DNA from 3 places in the Pseudomonas sp. SH10-3B genome. Region 1 is predicted to be linked to each of the others. Evidence: riboswitches for the same ligand, from Rfam matches in the RefSeq annotation. Region 1 holds a riboswitch; each other region holds the start of a gene.
The links. Region 1 has a riboswitch for cobalamin ahead of cobW (cobalamin biosynthesis protein CobW). Riboswitches for the same ligand answer to the same signal wherever they lie in the genome.
Positions count from the first base shown of each region.

Region 2: it holds a riboswitch for cobalamin, as region 1 does, so the genes downstream of both, cobO (cob(I)yrinic acid a,c-diamide adenosyltransferase) here and cobW (cobalamin biosynthesis protein CobW) in region 1, are expected to answer to the same signal.
Region 3: it holds a riboswitch for cobalamin, as region 1 does, so the genes downstream of both, J1G35_RS26325 (ABC transporter substrate-binding protein) here and cobW (cobalamin biosynthesis protein CobW) in region 1, are expected to answer to the same signal.

Region 1 covers NZ_JAFLXD010000035.1:4,602-9,397, reverse strand. The annotation lists gene cobM (precorrin-4 C(11)-methyltransferase) at 1-634, opposite strand, end outside; gene J1G35_RS22440 (cobalamin biosynthesis protein) at 705-1,097, opposite strand; gene J1G35_RS22435 (CbtA family protein) at 1,094-1,798, opposite strand; gene J1G35_RS22430 (CbtB-domain containing protein) at 1,810-1,998, opposite strand; cobalamin riboswitch at 2,095-2,300, opposite strand; cobalamin riboswitch at 2,343-2,543, shown strand; gene cobW (cobalamin biosynthesis protein CobW) at 2,636-3,697, shown strand; gene cobN (cobaltochelatase subunit CobN) at 3,701-4,796, shown strand, end outside.
Region 2 covers NZ_JAFLXD010000016.1:79,345-84,140, reverse strand. The annotation lists gene J1G35_RS14575 (NlpC/P60 family protein) at 1-485, shown strand, start outside; gene J1G35_RS14570 (C40 family peptidase) at 630-1,166, shown strand; gene J1G35_RS14565 (sorbosone dehydrogenase family protein) at 1,240-2,553, opposite strand; cobalamin riboswitch at 2,653-2,904, shown strand; gene cobO (cob(I)yrinic acid a,c-diamide adenosyltransferase) at 2,977-3,588, shown strand; gene J1G35_RS14555 (cobyrinate a,c-diamide synthase) at 3,585-4,796, shown strand, end outside.
Region 3 covers NZ_JAFLXD010000050.1:30,079-34,874, reverse strand. The annotation lists gene J1G35_RS26335 (M4 family metallopeptidase) at 1-728, opposite strand, end outside; gene J1G35_RS26330 (DNA/RNA non-specific endonuclease) at 861-1,790, shown strand; cobalamin riboswitch at 1,827-2,021, shown strand; gene J1G35_RS26325 (ABC transporter substrate-binding protein) at 2,137-3,147, shown strand; gene J1G35_RS26320 (iron ABC transporter permease) at 3,144-4,148, shown strand; gene J1G35_RS26315 (ABC transporter ATP-binding protein) at 4,145-4,796, shown strand, end outside.

The DNA.
Region 1 (4,796 bases):
CGGCGACTTTGTCGGCAATATCGCTGAGCGTGCCGACCGCCCAATCCTGATCCGGCCATGTCGCCCGGTGCACCACGGCAATCGGACAGTCCGCGCCATAGTGCGGCAGCAGTTCGGCGACGATCTTTTCCAGATGATTGACCCCCAGGTGAATCGCCATGGTCGTGCCATGCCGGGCCAGGCTGTGGAAGTCTTCCCCGGCGGGCATGCTGGTTTTATCGGCGTAGCGGGTCAGGATCACGCTTTGGGCGATGTCCGGCAGGGTCAGTTCGGTCTCCAGCAAGGCTGCGCAGGCGGCCACCGCCGTGACGCCGGGAATGATCTGAAAGGGGATGCCCAACTCACGCAAATAACGGATCTGCTCGCCAATCGCGCCATACAGGCTCGGATCGCCGGAGTGCACCCGTGCCACGTCTTGGCCATTATCGTGGGCGGTCTTGATCAGTTCGATAATCTGTTCCAAGTGCAGTTCAGCGCTGTTGACCACTTGTTTCGCCTGATGACCTTCCAGCACCGCCGCCGGCACCAGCGAGCCGGCATAGATGATCACCGGGCAACTGCGGATCAGGCGTTGGCCTTTGACGGTGATCAATTCCGGATCGCCGGGGCCGGCGCCGATGAAGTAGACGGTCATGGAGAATTCCTGTGCAAAAGCGGGCGAGCATGAAGATTGCTCATGATCGGGAAGGGCGATTATCGGGATTTTAGCCGGCGCAGGCCAATGCAAAGGTGGCCTGGGCGGTTTTCTGGCGGGTGATCAACAAGCGGGCAGGGCCGCCGCAGAGCTGTTCGGCCAGGGCCAGGGCGGCACTTTCGGCGACGCCGTAACAGCCGGTATGGGCAAACGCGACCGCCGATTTGTGGCTCAGCCGGTCTTCGTAAACGGCCAGTTGCCCGGCACTGAAGCACTGCAAGGGCAGGTCGAGCAGTCGGGCCAGGGCGAGTAACCCTGGCTCGTTCTGTTTACGGTCGATGCTGGCCAGTGCGGTGACACGCTGGCGCTCGACCCCGCCCTCGGCCAGGGCGCTGTCGAACAGGTCCAGCAGGGTGTCTACATCACAACCCCGCTGGCAACCCAGGCCGACCACCAGGGTCATGCCGAGTATTGATCGTCGCGGTTGCGGCGGAACAGCCAGGCGCTGATCAGGCCCAAGGCCAGCCAGAACGCCACGTTGGTCAACTGCGAAGCGATCTTGAACTGTGCTTCGAGGGCTTCCGGAGCCAGCATCGAATGGGTTTCCGGCTGCGGCGCGCCGATCACATGTGGCACCACGAGGATCGCCGCGCCCAGGACTTTCAGCAGCCAGTTGCGACCAAACACGATCAGGGCAATACCCACAGCCGTCGAGGCAGCGGTGCCGATCCACCAGATTTGCCGTTGCGCCAGGTCAGCGGCGGCAGTGCCCGGTAGCTCCGGTGGCAGGCCCAGGGTGGGCGCCAGCACAAAGGTCGCGTAACCGGCCAGGCCCCACAGCAAGCCTTGGGCCGTGCGGGTCGGTGCGCGCAGGGTGTAGAGGCCGGCCAGCATCAGGGCGAAGCCGACGGCCACCACCAGGTTGCCGCCGGTGGTCGACAGCACGCGCTGCCAGCCGTCTTCCGGCTCCCAGGCTTCGGCGTCGTGGGAGTGTGCAGCGGCGCCAGCGGCGTGCTCGTGCACGACTTCGGTCGCGGCCGGGGCTTTTTCAAAGGTTTCCGCCTGCAGAATCAGCGGAGCGACCCAGAAGCTTTGCAGCAGGGTCAGCAGCAGGGCGGCCAGCAAGCCGGTGAACCCTGCGGTTTGTGCAATACGCTTGATCATGTCGGCAGGCCTCAGTGGCACGGGAACGCGGCGCTGTGGCGGGTATCGTGGGCAGCGTTGTGCACCGCCTCGATGTGCGAGAAACCGGCGAAATACACCAGGCACGCGCCGAGGATCGACGCACCGATGGCGGCGGTCAGGCGTTGGCTGAGGGTGGCGGAGCTGCTGGCGGTGTGCGAGGTGCTGCTGATGATCGACATGGCGCGTCCCTTTCAGGTGTCAGGGTGAAACGAGCGCATGCAAACCCCGCGAGCCAGGCACGCAGGGTTTTAACAGCGCCCGCCCACCGCGGGTTTGTTATTGGATGTTATTCGGGCCGGTCTCCGGGCTTGCGAGGGACACTGGGTCTAGAAAGCGTCGCCTTCCCATGCCGTACAGGCACAGTGGATCTGACGCTTCACTCGCTTACCGTTGCGGGGGCAGCACCGGACTCGTCATAAGGCTATGACTCACCGGTTTCCCGTTTCACCCTGTGAAGGGCACCCGAAACAAGATGTGTAGGAGAGCATGGGCCGGGGACGGTAGTCAAATGCGGCGAGCCCCTGTAGCCTTGCACCTTCGAGGTTCTTCGGCCCACGCCGAAGCTAAGAAGGGAACGCGGTTCAAGCCGCGGCTGCCCCCGCAACTGTGAAGGGTTTATCTGACTGCCACGCCACTGCCATTACGGCGGGAAGGCGCAGCCAGCGCCGGTCGCAAGACCCGCAAGCCCCAAGCCAGGAGACCTGCCTCGTAACCGATTTTCCAATTCAACCGGGCGGGGTGATCCGGTGACGAAATCTGCTGCTGCGCGCTGCCGCAGGGCCTATCGTCCCGTATGCCCGCCCCAAAGGGCATCCGATGAAAACACTGGCCAAACTTCCCGTCACCATCGTTACCGGCTTCCTCGGCTCGGGTAAAACCACCTTGCTGCGCCATATGCTCGACAACGCCCAGGGCCGTCGTATTGCGGTGATCGTCAACGAATTCGGCGAGCTGGGCATCGACGGTGAGATCCTCAAGCAGTGCTCCATCGGCTGCACCGAAGAAGAGGCCAACGGCCGCGTGTACGAGCTGGCCAACGGCTGCCTGTGCTGCACGGTGCAGGAAGAGTTCTTCCCGGTGATGCGCGAACTGGTCGCCCGTCGTGGCGACCTCGACCATATCCTCATCGAAACCTCGGGCCTGGCCCTGCCAAAACCCTTGGTACAGGCCTTCCAGTGGCCGGAAATCCGCAGCGCCTGCACGGTTGATGCGGTTATCACCGTGGTCGACAGCCCGGCCGTGGCCGCCGGCACGTTCGCCGCGTTCCCGGATCAGGTCGATGCCCAACGCAAACTCGACCCGAACCTGGACCACGAATCGCCGCTGCACGAGCTGTTTGCCGACCAACTGGCCAGCGCCGACCTGGTAATCCTCAACAAATCCGACCTGATCAGCGCCGAAGAACTGGCCCGTGTACGCCTGGAAGTCGCCGAAGAACTGCCGCCAGCGGTGAAGATCATCGAAGCCAGCAGCGGTCGCCTGCCGTTGGACGTATTGATCGGCCTGGGCGCGGGTTCCGAAGAACATATCGATGCTCGCCATAGCCACCACGATCATCATCACGAAGGTGAGGACGATCATGATCACGATGCCTTCGATTCCATCTCCATCGACCTGCCGCAAGCCGACGAAGCACTGCTGCTCGACGCCCTGAACCAGTTGGTGGTTCAGCACGGCATCCTGCGCGTCAAAGGCTTCGCCGCCATCCCGAACAAACCGATGCGCCTGCTGATCCAGGGCGTGGGCACGCGTTTCGATAAGCACTTCGACCGCGCCTGGGGCGCTGATGAACCGCGCGTCACGCGCCTGGTGCTGATCGGCCAGGAGCTGGACGCGGCGGGCCTCGAAGCGCAACTGCGCGCTGCCCTCAGCGTTTAACCCATGCACCTGCTCAGGACTCAGCCCGGTGGTTTCGTCGCGGACGACAATATTGCCGACCTTGGCCAAACCCCCGCTGAACTGGTGATCCTGTGCAGCGGCGATTCCAGCCTGGCGCTGCTGGCCGAAGCCGCCCAGCAGCTGCCCGAGGATTACCCCAGCCTGCGCCTGGCCAACCCGATGCAGGTGCAGAACCATGCGTCGGTCGACCTGTATGTGGATGAAGTGCTGCGCCACGCCAAGGTCATCCTGATTTCGCTGCACGGCGGCATCGGTTATTGGCGCTATGGCATCGAGCGTCTGGTGGAGCTGGCCGAGCGCGGCGTTACGCTGATCCTAGTGCCGGGGGATGATCGCCCGGACCCGGAACTCAGCGGCCTGAGCACGGTGAATGCCGAACAGCGCGACCGCCTGTGGCACTTCCTGCGCCAGGGCGGTCTCGCTAACGCGCTGGATTTTTTCCGCTGCCTGGCCAGCGGCTACTTGGACCGCGATTACCCGTGGGCGGAGCCGCAGACCTTGCCGCGCACCGCGATCTATCACCCGCACAAAGCCAACCCTCGCCTCAATGACTGGCAGACCGATTGGCACGCGGATTGGCCCGTGGCAGCGGTGCTGTTCTACCGCTCGCACTTGCAGGCGGCCAATACCGGTTTTATCGATGTGTTCTGCCAACGCTTGCAGGCGGCGGGCCTTAACCCGTTGCCGATGGCGGTGGCCAGTTTGAAAGAACCCGGCTGCCTGACGGTGGTCGAGGACCTGCTGGATGAGGTCGGCGCGGCGGTGATCCTGAACACCACCGGTTTTGCCCAATCCAGCCCCGAAGCCCCGCATCTGCGCCCGTTTCGCCGCAATATCCCGGTGATCCAGGCGATCTGTGCCCAGGATAACCAGCCGGGCTGGCAGGCCAGCGAGCAAGGCCTTGGCCCGCGCGACCTAGCGATGCACATTGCCTTGCCCGAGTTGGACGGGCGGATTATCAGCCGGCCGATCAGCTTCAAGGATATGGCCTGGCGCAGCGAGCGCAGCCAGTCGGACGTGGTGTGCTACCGCGCAGCGCCCGAACGCATGGATTTCGTCGCTGAACTGGCGCGCCGTT
Region 2 (4,796 bases), on a different contig from region 1:
TTTATAAAGAAGAGCAAGCAACCGAAAAGGAACTGGCCGATTTCTCCGGCAACAAGCCTTACCAGCTTCCAGTTCTGGCCGACAGCATCCTTGAACGCGGCATGTCCCTGATCGGTACCCGTTACCGTTTCGGCGGTACCTCTGAAGCCGGTTTCGACTGCAGCGGCTTCATCGGCTACCTGTTTCGTGAAGAAGCTGGCATGAACCTGCCACGCTCCACTCGCGAAATGATCAACGTGAAAGCACCGTTGGTCGCACGCAACAACCTCAAGCCTGGCGATCTGCTTTTCTTCAGTACTGCAGGCCGTGGTCGTGTGAGTCACGCCGGTATCTATCTGGGCGATAACCAGTTTATCCACTCCAGCAGCCGTCGCAGTGGCGGTGTTCGAGTCGACAGCCTGGGCGACAGCTACTGGAGCAAAACCTTCATCGAAGCCAAGCGCGCACTCGCCATGGCCCCGACTACGGTTACCGCCAGTAAGTAAACTTAAAGTGATACTTGAAGTTTGACGTGTAAGCGCTAGAATCCCTGGACATTGTTGTAATCCGTTCGCGCGAGCTTTGCTTGCGCGTTCTGGTTTTCAGCGTTCGGCAGCGAAAGCCGCATCCAGACCCGGATTGTTCTGCACATGTCGACCTCAGCCCGCCTGCTCCTTATCCTCTGCGCCGCGCTTATCAGCGCCTGCGCCAGTCGGCCGCCGCCCGCTCCCGTTGCGGTCAAGCCCAAGCCGGTGTTCACCTATTCCAGCCAAAGTTTCTCGCCTGCTGCCGAAGACGTGCTCTTTCGTGCATTGGGTCTGGTCGGCACGCCTTATCGCTGGGGCGGCAACACGCCGGACTCGGGGTTTGATTGCAGCGGCCTGATCGGCTTCGTGTTCCGTGACGCCGCCGGCATCTCCCTGCCGCGCACTACCCGCGAGCTGATCGTGATGCGCGCCCAGGATGTCAGCGAACAGAACCTGCAGACCGGCGATCTGCTGTTCTTTGCCACCGGTGGCGGTTCCCAGGTCAGCCACGCCGGCATCTATGTGGGCGAAGGCCGCTTTGTCCATGCGCCGCAAACCGGCGGTACGGTGAAGCTGGATACCTTGTCCAAGGCGTATTGGCAGAATGCCTATCTGAGTGCCAAGCGTGTGTTGCCAGCAAACCTGGCACGTAATCCCTGAACCAAACACCGAACTAAATGTGGGAGAGGGCTTGCCCCTTTCCACACTGGTTTTATGTTGCTTCTGGAGGCGTTTATTGAGCCGCCGACACCCGCCAGACCTTATTCCCCACATCATCCGCTACCAGCAAATCCCCCTGCTGATCAATCACCACACCCACCGGCCGACCCATGGCTTTCTCATCTTTGTCGAGGAACCCGGTCAGCACATCCACCGGCTGGCCTTTAGGCTGGCCGCCCTCGAATGGCACGAAGATCACCTTGTAGCCACTGTGCGGCTTGCGGTTCCACGAGCCATGCTGGCCGATGAACGCGCCATTGCTGAACGGCGCCGGGAGTTTGCTGCCCTCGGCGAACGTCAGGCCTAAAGATGCGGTGTGTGGCCCCACCGCGTAGTCCGGCGCGATGGCCTTGGCGACCAGGTCCAGATTCTGCGGCGTGACGCGCACATCCACATGCTGGCCGTAGTAGCTGAAAGGCCAGCCATAGAAACCGCCGTCCTTGACCGAGGTGATGTAGTCCGGCACCAGATCGCTGCCGATCTCATCGCGCTCGTTCACTGCGGTCCACAGCTTGCCGCTCTGGGGTTCCCAGGCCATGCCGTTAGGGTTGCGCAGGCCGGAAGCGAAAATGCGGTGCTCGCCGCTGGCGCGATCCACCTCCCAGATCGCCGCCCGGCCCTGTTCCGCCTCCAGACCGTTTTCGCCGACATTACTGTTGGAACCGACGCTTACGTACAGCTTGCTGCCGTCCTTGCTGGCGATCACGTTCTTGGTCCAATGGTGGTTCAAGGGGCCGCCCGGCAGGTCGACCACCTTGGTGCCCGCGCCCTTGATCGCGGTTTCGCCCGCTTGATAGGGGAAGCGCAGCAGCTTGTCCGAATCGGCCACGTACAGGTCATTGCCGACCAGTGTCATGCCGAACGGTGAATTGAGGTTCTCCAGAAACACCGTGCGGGTCTCGGCGACGCCATCGTGATCGGCATCGCGCAGCAGGGTGATGCGGTTCGGGCTTGGCACCCCGGCACCGGCACGGCCCATGACTTTTTCCATGACCCAGCCGCGAATGCCCTTGGAATCATCCGGTTTGGGCGGCGCATTGGTTTCTGCCACCAGCACATCGCCGTTGGGCAGTACATATAGCCAGCGCGGGTGGTCCAGGCCTTCGGCGAACGCCGCCACTTGGGTGCCGGCCGCTGCTGTCGGCTTCGCGCCCTGCGGCCAACCGATAGCCGGGGCGATGTTCACGGTGGGAATCAGGGTTTTGTTCGGCTCCGGCAGTTGGGGCGACGGCCCGGTGCCATCGGACACCTGCAGGGTGGAGCTTTCACCGCAGGCGGCGAGGGTGCCGGCGAGCATGATCAGTAGGGCGAGTCTGGTTTTATGCATGGTGTTCTCCTGGATACCTGTAAGGGTAGAGGAGAGCGGCGAGGCGATGGTTCAAGTGCAACGCCAGCTTTAATTGACGCTCCACCCCCAACCCACTAACCTTCGCGGCTTGTTTCAGGTGCTCTGTGACCCGTGGGTCGACAGAGTGAAACAGGGAAGCCGGTGAGTGAGCGCACTTGTACACAGTGCTGCCGCGATTCCGGCGCTGCCCCCGCAACGGTAAATGAGTCAAGACGCTGCCATTGGCCACTGTATCGCCTGACGATATGGGAAGGCGCATCGTCGGCCTGCTTTCTACATAGGGAGCGCCACTCATGAGCCCGGAGACCGGCCTGGATCATCCAACAGCATCACGGTGGGCGATGCTTGGCTGTCTGTTTTTTCCTGCCTGCCGTTTTTGTCCAGCCCCAACGGAGAGCTGCCATGACCGATACCCCCGACCGCGACGAACGCCACCTGGCGCGCATGCTGCGCAAAAAAGCCGTGATCGACGAGCGCATCGCCAATTCCCCCAATGAGTGCGGCTTGCTGCTGGTGCTGACCGGCAACGGCAAAGGCAAGAGCAGCTCGGCATTCGGCATGCTCGCGCGCGCCATGGGCCACGGCATGCAGTGCGGTGTGGTGCAGTTCATCAAAGGGCGCAACAGCACCGGTGAGGAGTTGTTCTTCCGTCGCTTCCCCGAACAAGTGCGTTTCCATGTGATGGGCGAAGGCTTCACCTGGGAAACCCAGGACCGCCAGCGCGATATCGCCGCCGCCGAAGCCGCCTGGGCCGTCTCCCGTGAACTGCTGCAAGACCCCACCATCGGCCTGGTGGTGCTGGATGAGCTGAACATCGCCCTCAAGCATGGCTACCTCGACCTCGATCAGGTACTCAGCGACCTGCAAGCCCGTCCGCCGATGCAGCACGTGGTGGTCACCGGCCGTGGCGCCAAGCCTGAATTGATCGAAATGGGCGACACCGTCACCGAAATGGGCATGCTCAAGCACGCATTCCAGGCCGGTATCAAGGCACAGAAGGGCGTCGAACTTTGAATCAGCCCCGCCATTGCCCAGCCGTCCTGATCGCCGCACCGGCGTCCGGCCAGGGCAAAACCACCGTCACCGCCGCGCTGGCCCGTTTGCACCGCAACCTGGGGCGCAAGGTGCGCGTGTTCAAATGCGGCCCGGACTTCTTGGACCCGATGATCCACGAACGCGCCAGCGGTGCGCCGGTGTATCAATTGGACATGTGGATGGTGGGCGAGCAGGAAAGTCGCCGCCTGCTGTGGGAAGCGGCGGGGGAGGCCGACCTGATCCTGATCGAAGGCGTGATGGGCCTGTTCGATGGCACACCGTCCAGCGCCGACCTGGCGCGGCATTTCGGCGTTCCGGTGCTCGGCGTGATCGATGGCACCGCCATGGCCCAGACCTTTGGCGCCCTGGCCCTGGGCCTGGCGCGCTATCAGCCGGACTTGCCGTTTGCCGGCGTGCTGGCCAACCGCGTCGGTACCCTGCGCCATGCGCAACTGCTGGAAGGCAGCCTCACCGAAGGCTTGCGTTGGTATGGCGCACTGTCCCGCGAAACCGGGATTGAACTGCCCAGCCGCCATTTGGGCCTGGTGCAAGCCAGCGAATTGAACGATCTCGACGTGCGCCTGGACGCCGCCGCCCAGGCACTGGGCAGCAGCTGTGAAGTCGCGTTGCCGCCACCGGTAACCTTCGCCGCACCGCAAGTGATCGCCGCCGAGCCATTGCTGGCCGGTGTACGCATTGCCGTGGCCCGTGACGAAGCCTTCGCCTTCACCTATGGCGCCAGCCTCGACCTGCTGCGGGCGATGGGCGCCGAACTGACGTTTTTCTCGCCGATCCATGATCGCCAGCTGCCCGAGGCTGACAGCCTCTATTTGCCCGGTGGTTACCCGGAATTGCACCACCAGGCGCTGTCCGACAATACTCCGATGCTCACCGCCATTCGTGCGCACCACGCCGCCGGCAAGCCGTTGCTCGCCGAGTGCGGCGGCATGCTCTACCTGCTGGACTCGCTCACCGACGTGGACGGCAAACGTGCTGAACTGCTTGGCCTGCTCCAGGGCGATGCGGTGATGCAAAAGAAACTCGCGGCCCTGGCCCTGCAAAGCGTCGAATTGCCCGAAGGCGTGCTGCGCGGGCACACGTACCACCATTCCCTGACCAGCACCGAGTGCCAGCCGATTGCCCGTGGCCTGAGCCCCAATGGTGGGCGCGGTGCCGAAGCGGTTTAC
Region 3 (4,796 bases), on a different contig from region 1:
GTACCGGGGGCCTTCATCGAACGCAGCGCAGACCCTTTGATCTTTTTGGTGAACAACCCTTTGCCGATCAACCAATCGGCGTCTTCGGCCGTTTGCTTCAACGCATACTGCTTGATCAGTGAGCCGAACACGTCTGAGAGCGACTCGTTGAGCGCGCCGGACTGATTGAAATACATCAGCTTGGCCTCGTCCTCAGTGACGCCGTGGGCCAATTCATGGCCAATCACGTCGAGGGCCACGGTGAAGCGGTTGAACAACTGCTCATCGCCATCACCAAACACCATCTGGGTCGAGTTCCAGAACGCATTGTTATAGTTCTGGCCAAAGTGAACGGTGGCGTCCAGCGCCATGCCGGCATCGTCGATGGAGTTGCGGTCGAACACCTCTTCGAAAAAATCGAACGTGGCACCCAGGCCGTCATAAGCTTCGTCCACGGCGGCGTCGCCACTGGCGGGCTGGCCTTCACCCCGGATCAGCTTGCCCGGCAGGCTGTCGGTGCCTTCGGCGCTGTAGATCGAGCGCCGTTTACCAGCGCCCATGACCAGGGCCATGTGGGCCGGCCCCTTGGCGGGCACTGCGACCATGCGCAGCGAGCGGAACGTGCTGTCCTTGGCGCGGGTGCGCAGCGCGATTTCGCGTTGGGCCTTATCACCGTGACGCGCGATCTGGTCGAGCATGTACGGCGGGATCAGGCAGAAAATCGGATTGCGGTAGTGGCGATCACACATGGGCTGGCTCCATTTTTGGCGTGTGGTGAAGCTCCAGGTAACCGCTTGAGGATAGCCCCCAGAGGGTTAACGCGTGTCATCAATTGTCATCAACCTATGTTGCAGTCGTGTTTATCCAAGGAGGACTTACCCATGCCAGCCCGTAAAGCCAAAATCGACCTTGCGCACCGTCCAAGACTCGCCGATCTGCGCCCGTTGATCACGACCACCCCCACGCTGATGGAGGCCCGGGCGGCGGCGCCCCGTGTCACCGCCGCCAAGGATCTAAAGGACCGGCGCGGCTATGCAGCAGACTTTCTCAGCAGCTTCGTGGTGCCCTGGCCCACGGCAGACGAGGCGTTGGCGGATGACGTAGAACCCCTGCGCCTGGACTACACGCATTTCTCGGTGACGATGTCGCGTTCCCGACGACTGGCGCTCTACGTCGGCGTGAATATCGACGGCGGGCAGCATGTGGAGATTATCCGCAGCAATGACACGTGGGCCTACGATGGTCGCCTGCCGATCAGCGCGCAGGTGGGCGAAGCGCTCTACACCAACAACGGCCTGGATCGTGGGCACCTGGTGCGCCGCCAAGACCCCAACTGGGGCGACGAGGCAAAAACCGCCAACCTCGACACCTTCCACTTCACCAACTGCTCGCCGCAGATGAGCGGGTTCAACCAGAAGACCTGGCTGGAACTGGAAGACTACATCCTCGATAACACGCAACGCTGGAAAGCCCGGGCCACGGTGTTCAGCGGCCCGGTGTTCGCCGACGACGACCGTCTCTACCGTGGCATCCGAATCCCCAAGGCGTTCTGGAAAGTGGTGGCCTACCTCAGCGACGACGGCAAGCCCTGCGCCAGTGCCTACATGATCGACCAAAGCCGCGAACTGGGTCAGCTCGACCTGATGTTCGGCCAGGTCAGGACCTACCAGCGCAGCGTGATCCAGATCGAACAATTGACCGGTATCCGCTTCGCCAACCTGGCGGACTACGACGGTTTCAGCAACGAGGAGCGCGCCACCGGGACGCGAATTGAAGCGCTGATCCAGGGCCCTGAGGATATTCGTGTCTGACTGGGCGCCCCTCGGGCTGTATCGCCTCGCCCTAATCAACTACCATACCGCGCCGGTTCCCAAACGGGACTAATAGGGAATCCGAAGCGCGGTATGCCGCGTCAATCGGAACTGCCCCCGCAACTGTAGATGCCGAGCCTGCTCCCCACTGCCACTGGACCACGTCCGGGAAGGCCGGAGCGTGGCGACGACGCATCAGTCAGGAGACCTGCCGGCCCAGCAAAATCACTAACCGGCGGGGTGTCCGGGAAGGACATCCTTACCTGCCCGACCGGCAGTGTTCGAGGGCGTATTTCCGAACTGTACCTCCCCTGTTCCCACGTACGGTTCACACGGAGATTGCCTCATGCTGCCACGCGTTACCGCCCTGATCAGTGCCCTGGGTTTCTGCGCCCTGGCCCAAGCCGCGCCAACTCAGTACCCGCTTACCCTGGAAAACTGCGGCAGCACCCTCACCTTCCAGCAGTCCCCCGCGCGCAGCGTGACCATCGGCCAGGCCGCCACGGAAATGCTCTATGCCCTGGGCGTAGGCGACCGTGTGGTGGGCACCTCGCTGTGGTTCAACAACGTGTTGCCACAGTACGAAGCACAGAACGACGGCATCGAGCGCCTGGCCAACAACGAGCCCAGCTTCGAAGCGGTAATCGCCAAGCGCCCGCAACTGGTGGCCGCCGAGCTGGAATGGGTGGTGGGCCCGCAGGGCGTGGTCGGCACCCGCGAGCAGTTCCACGACCTGAAGATCCCCACCTACCTGCTGCCCTCCGACTGCGAAGGCAAGGACAACCTGGTGGGCGCCGACGGCACGCGGCTGGAGCCGTTCCGTATCGAGACGATCTACAAGAGCATCAGCCAGCTGGCGCAGATTTTCGACGTACAGGATCGCGGCCAACACCTGAACGACGAGCTCAAGGCGCGCCTGGCCAAATCCGTGGCCACCGTGCAGAGCAAAGGCCTCAAGCAGGCCAGCGCGCTGGTGTGGTTCTCCAGTTCCGAAATGGCCAGCGACCCGTACGTGGCGGGCCACAAGGGTATTCCGGAGTTCATGCTCGAAACCCTCGGCCTGCACAACGTGGTGCAATCCGATGAAGAATGGCCCGCCGTCGGCTGGGAAACCATCGCCAAGGCCAACCCGACCTTCCTGGTGATCGCCCGCATGGACCGCCGCCGCTATCCCGCCGACGACCATGAAAAGAAACTCGCTTTCCTGCGCAGCGACCCGGTCACGCGCAACATGGACGCGGTGAAAAACAACCGCATCATCATCCTCGACGCCCTGGCGCTGCAGGCCAGCATCCGCACGTTCGATGGCCTGGAACAACTGGCCACGGCCATCGACGGCTACAACCTGCCGAAATGATCCGGACCTTACTCGCCCTGGCGCTATTGCTGATCGCCGTCCTCGCCGGCGTGGCCATTGGTGAAACCGCCATCGATCCGCTGGTGGTGCTGCAGGTGCTCGCCAACAAACTGTGGGCAGCCGGTTACGTGCTGGACCCGATCGATGAAGGCGTGGTGTGGAACTACCGCCTCACCCGCGCCCTGGTTGCCGCCGCCTGCGGTGCAGGGCTGGCCACCTGCGGGGTGATTTTGCAGTCATTGCTGCGCAACCCGCTGGCCGATCCGTACCTGCTGGGTATCAGCGCCGGCGCCTCGACCGGCGCGGTGTTGGTGGCGCTGATGGGCGTGGGCGGCGGGCTGATTTCACTCTCGGCCGGCGCATTTGTCGGCGCGATGGCGGCGTTCGCCCTGGTGATCTTGCTGGCGCGGGCCAGCGGTTCGTCCAGCGGCACCGGGCAGATCATCCTCGCAGGCATCGCCGGGTCACAGCTGTTCAATGCGCTCACGGCGTTCCTGATCACCAAGTCCGCCAGCTCCGAACAGGCGCGCGGCATCATGTTCTGGCTGCTGGGCAACCTCAGCGGCGTGCGCTGGCCGTCGGTGTGGCTGGCAGTGCCGGTGGCGGTCACGGGCTTGGTGGTGTGCCTGTGGCATCGGCGCGCGTTGGATGCGTTCACCTTCGGCACCGACTCGGCCGCGTCCCTGGGCATCCCGGTGCGCCGCGTGCAGTTTGTGCTGGTGGGGTGCGCGGCGCTGGTGACGGCGGTGATGGTGTCGATTGTCGGCTCCATCGGTTTTGTCGGCCTGGTGATCCCCCACGCGGTGCGCCTGTTGCTCGGCACCGGGCATTCGCGCCTGCTGCCGGCCAGTGCGCTGGGCGGCGCGTTATTTTTGATTGCGGCCGATGTGTTGTCGCGCACCTTGATCAAGGGCCAGGTGATTCCGGTCGGCGTGGTGACGGCGCTGGTGGGCGCGCCGGTGTTTGCACTGATCCTGATTGGCCGGAGGAATGCGCGATGAGCGTACTGAGTTGCACCGGGCTGGGCTTCAAGGTGCGCGAGGCCGAGTTGCTGCGCGATATTCACCTGGAGGTTCAATTGGGTGAAACCCTGGGGATTGTCGGGCCGAATGGCTCCGGCAAATCCACCCTGCTCAAACTGCTCGCCGGCTTGCGCACGCCGGCCAGCGGCGACGTGCGCCTGGGCGGGCAACGCCTGGGCGACCTGTCCCGCCGTGCCATCGCACAACAGCTGGCGGTGGTGGAACAACAGGCCGACACCGACGACGCCATCCGCGTGTTCGACGCCGTCGCGCTGGGCCGTACACCGTGGCTGTCAGCGCTGAGCCCGTGGTCCGGCGAAGACGACGCCATCGTGCGCCAGGCCCTGCATGATGTGGACGCCACCCACCTGAGCCACCGCGCCTGGCGCAGCCTCTCCGGCGGCGAGCGCCAGCGCGTACACATCGCCCGCGCCCTGGCGCAACGGCCGCAGATCCTGTTGCTGGATGAGCCGACCAATCACCTGGACATCCAGCATCAACTGGCGATTTTGAAAGGCGTGCAAGGGTTGCCGGTGACCACCCTCATCGCCCTGCATGACCTGAATCAAGCGCTGACCTGTGATCGCCTGGCCGTGCTGGATCGTGGGCGCCTGGTAGCACTGGGCA